DNA from 2 places in the Sphingopyxis sp. GW821-FHT02C12 genome. Region 2 is predicted to be linked to the other one. Evidence: predicted binding sites of a transcription regulator. Region 2 holds the regulator's gene; the other holds the start of a gene.
The links. Region 2 encodes LexA, which represses DNA repair genes until DNA is damaged. Its sites were predicted from a motif close to GTTCCNCNCTTGTTCT; they were not measured.
Positions count from the first base shown of each region.

Region 1: the regulator LexA is predicted to act here: its motif matches at 967-982, upstream of recA (recombinase RecA).

Region 1 covers NZ_JBWKVQ010000002.1:416,602-418,802, forward strand. The annotation lists gene AC07U1_RS17205 (hybrid sensor histidine kinase/response regulator) at 1-582, shown strand, start outside; gene AC07U1_RS17210 (response regulator) at 582-935, shown strand; gene recA (recombinase RecA) at 1,058-2,131, shown strand.
Region 2 covers NZ_JBWKVQ010000001.1:2,906,532-2,908,732, forward strand. The annotation lists gene AC07U1_RS13835 (ComEC/Rec2 family competence protein) at 1-684, shown strand, start outside; gene lexA (transcriptional repressor LexA) at 638-1,321, opposite strand; gene AC07U1_RS13845 (molybdopterin molybdotransferase MoeA) at 1,387-2,201, opposite strand, start outside.

The DNA of each region.
Region 1 (2,201 bases), on a different contig from region 2:
ACCACCAAGGATGTCGGCAAGGGAACCGGACTCGGCCTCTCGACCGTCTATGGCATCATCAAGCAGTCGGCGGGCTTCATCTTCGCCGACAGCAAGCCGGGCGAGGGCGCGAGCTTCACCATCTACCTGCCGGTCCATCGCGCCGACAAGGATGCGCCCGCCGTCGCGCCGCCGCCCCCCAAACCCAAGAAGAGCCAGTGGGGCACCGGCACGATCCTTCTCGTCGAGGACGAGGATATGGTGCGTGCGGTCGCCGAACGCGCGCTGACCCGTGCCGGCTACACCGTCGTCACCGCGTCGCAGGGCGAGGAAGGGCTCGAACGCTTCGGCCAGATGGACAAGGTCGACCTGATCCTGACCGACGTGATGATGCCGACGATGGACGGGCCGGCGATGGTCCGCGCGTTGCGCGCCAAGCGTCCCGAGCTGCCCGTTTTGTTCATGTCGGGCTATGCCGAGGAACAATTGCGCCAGTCGATCGATATTGATCATGTGTCCTTTCTTCCCAAACCCTTTTCGGTCGCGCAATTGACCGAGGCGACCTCGGCGGCGCTCGACGCCGCGGCGCAGCGGGCCGGCTGATGACGGCGAATCGCAACATCCTGCTCGTCGAGGACGATGTGCTGATCGGCATGATGCTGGTCGACATGTTCGACGCGCTGGGCTTCCCCGAACCCGCACAGGCGGCGAGCGTCGAGGATGCTCTGGCGATCATCGCGGCGCAGCCGGTCGACGCGGCGCTGGTCGACATCAATCTCGGCGAGGCGAAGGGCTGGCCGGTCGCCGATGCGCTCGCGGCGAAGGATATTCCCTTCGCCTTCACGTCGGGTGGTGGCGACGCGATTCCGCCGGCGCACGCCCACCGCAAGCTGGTATCGAAGCCGTTCCGGCTCAGCGAAATCGAAACCGTTCTCAACGAATTTTTCGACGGATAAGTGTGCGGTTCGCGCCGCCGCAATTAATTTTGTTCCACTCTTGTTCCTAAAGAACAAATGCCGTACACAGGTCCGGCGTTGCGATGCTTCTGCCTTCGCGATAGAGCAGGAAAGGGACGGTCATGGCCGGTCAATTGTCACTCGTCGAATCGGGGAAATCAGTGAACAGCACGGACAGGCAGAAGGCGCTCGACGCCGCCTTGGCACAAATCGATCGCGCCTTCGGCAAGGGCTCGGTGATGAAATTGGGTTCGAAGGAGACGATGCAGGTCGAAGCGATTTCGACCGGATCGCTCGGACTCGACATCGCCCTCGGCGTCGGCGGCCTGCCGCGCGGGCGCGTCATCGAAATCTACGGCCCCGAAAGCTCGGGCAAGACCACCCTCGCGCTCCACGTCCTTGCCGAGGCGCAGAAGGGCGGCGGCACCGTCGCTTTCGTCGACGCCGAACATGCGCTCGACCCGGTCTACGCCAGGAAACTTGGCGTCAATATCGACGAACTGATCGTGTCGCAGCCCGACACCGGCGAACAGGCGCTCGAAATCGTCGACACGCTGGTGCGCTCGAACGCGATCGACGTGCTCGTCGTCGACTCGGTCGCCGCGCTCGTTCCGCGTGCCGAAATCGAGGGCGAGATGGGCGACAGCCATGTCGGCCTGCAGGCGCGCTTGATGTCGCAGTCGCTGCGCAAGCTCACCGGCTCGATCAGCCGCTCGCGCTGCATGGTGATCTTCATCAACCAGCTGCGCATGAAGATCGGCGTGATGTACGGCAACCCCGAGACAACGACGGGCGGCAACGCGCTGAAATTCTACGCTTCGGTTCGCCTCGACATCCGCCGCACCGGCCAGATCAAGAATGGCGACGAGATCGTCGGCAACACCACCCGCGTCAAGGTCGTCAAGAACAAGGTCGCACCGCCGTTCAAGCAGGTCGAATTCGACATCATGTATGGCCAGGGCATATCCAAGATCGGCGAGATTCTCGATCTCGGCGTCAAGGCGGGCATCGTCGAGAAATCGGGCGCCTGGTTCAGCTATGATTCGATCCGCATCGGACAGGGCCGTGAGAATTCCAAAACCTTCCTCAAGGATAACCCCGAACTGATGGAACGGCTGGAAACCGCGATCCGCGGCAAGACAGACCAGGTCGCCGAGGAAATGATGGTCGGCCCCGACGACGACACCGACGACTGATAGGAATCCGGTCGGTCCGTTCCTGCGGACCGGCCGTCCAACGGCGGCGGGTTCCTTGCCCCTCAGGTTC
Region 2 (2,201 bases):
ATCTGGCTCGCGCACAGCGTCGCCGATGCGCCCGGCGCGGTCGCGACGCTGCCGGTGTTCCCGCCCTGGGGGTTCGGCCTCGCGATCTTCGGCGGGATATGGCTGCTGCTGTGGCGGACGCGCTGGCGCTGGGCGGGGGCGGTGCCGCTGGTCCTCGGCATGGCCGTCCTGCTCGCCCAGCCGCGGCCCGATGTGCTGATTACCGGCGACGGCAAGCATATCGCCGCGGCGCTGCCCGACGGCAGCTATGCGTTGCTGCGCGAGCGGGCGGGGGATTATGTGCGTGATGCCATGACCGAGGCAGCGGGGATCGATGCGCCGCTCGCCGCGCTCACCGACCTCGATCATGTCGACTGCAATCGTGATTTCTGTCGCTGGACGCAGGATGGCCGCGCCATCCTGGCGGCGCGCGGGCGCGACCGGATCGAGGGGGCGGACATGGCGGCGGCGTGCGCCGCGGCCGATGTGGTGATCAGCGAGCGCTGGCTGCCGCGCGAATGCGCCGGCCGCTGGCTGACGATCGATCGCGATACGTTGCCACAGACCGGCGGGCTGGCGCTTTACCTCGGTGAGCGACCGCGCGCGGTGACGGCACTAGGCGCGGGCGACGAGCATATGTGGCGCCGCCCGCCGCAGGTCAGTGGTAACGACGAAGCAGTCCCGACAGCTTCCCTTGCACGATGACGCGCTCGGCGGCGTAGCGCTGCGGCTCATAGGCACTGTTCGCGGGATCGAGGCGGATCATCTTGCCCTCGCGGCGGAAATATTTGAGCGTCGCATCCTGCCCGTCGACGAGCGCGACGACGATGTCGCCCTCGCGCGCGGTGCTGACCTTTTGGATCAGCGCATAATCGCCATCGAAGATGCCGGCCTCGACCATCGAGTCGCCCGACACTTCGAGCGCATAATGTTCGCCTGAGCCGAGCAGCGCGGCGGGGACCGCGAGATTGTCATGATTTTCGAACGCCTCGATCGGCACACCCGCGGCGATCTTGCCGTGGAGCGGGACCTCGACGATGTCGTTCGCGGCGATCGGGCGCATCGCGGGGGCGGGCTTGCGCAGCGGCACGACATTGTCGCGATCGGTGCTGACGGCCGCCTTGCCGCCCTCGGGAAGCTTGACGACCTCGAGCGCGCGGGCGCGGTTGGGGAGGCGGCGGAGGAAGCCGCGCTCCTCGAGCGCGCTGATCAGGCGGTGGATTCCCGATTTGGACTTGAGCCCGAGCGCCTCCTTCATCTCCTCGAACGACGGCGAGATGCCGCTCGCGTCGAGCTTTTGCTGGATGAAGTGGAGCAGTTCATGCTGCTTGGCGGTCAACATCGGGCGTTCTCCATGATGCCGGTTTCGGACATAAGGAGAACGATAATGGAACAGAAGCGAACTTGTCAAGCGATGTCGATATAATCCGCCGCTTCGCCTGCCGCGCGGGACGGCGCACCGATCTCGCGGATGACGAGGGCGTTCGCTGCGGCGAGCGGAAAGGTGCGGCCGCTGTCCTGTCCGTCGAAGGGCGAGAGAAGGCCGTCGTCGATCCGTCCGCGCAAATAGTCGCGTCGCGCGCCGCCGGGGCCGAGGGGGGCCGCGAGCGGGGCCGTGCGCAGTGGCGGGAGCGGATCGCGCGCGCCGGCGAGATGGCGGACGAGGGGGAGCAGGAACAGGGTCGCGGTGACGAAGGCCGACGAGGGGTTGCCGGGCAGGCCAAGCAGCAGCGCGTCGCCGAGCGTGCCCGCGATCAGCGGCTTGCCGGGGCGCATCGCGATCTTCCAGAAATCCAGCCGCCCGCCGGCATCGTCGAGCGCGCCGCGGACATGGTCGTGATCGCCGACCGAGGCGCCGCCGACGGTGACGATGACGTCGTGACGTCGCGCCAGGTCTTTCAGAACCTTGGATAAAATTTCGCGATCGTCGCGGATGTGGAGCGGGATGCTGACGACGGCGGGCTCGGCGGCGAGCATCGCGGCGAGCATCGTGCCGTTGCTGTCGGGGATCTGGCCGGGCGCGAGCGCACGGCCCGGCTGGACGAGTTCGTCGCCGGTGGTGAGGATCGCGACACGCGGGCGGGCGCCGACCACAAGCTGCGCGTCGCCACCCATGATCGCCGCGGCGATCGCACCGGCGTTGAGCCGGGTTCCGGCGGCGACGAGCATGGCGCCGGTCGCGAAGTCGCTGGCGCGGTCGCGAATATGGGCGCCCTGGGCCT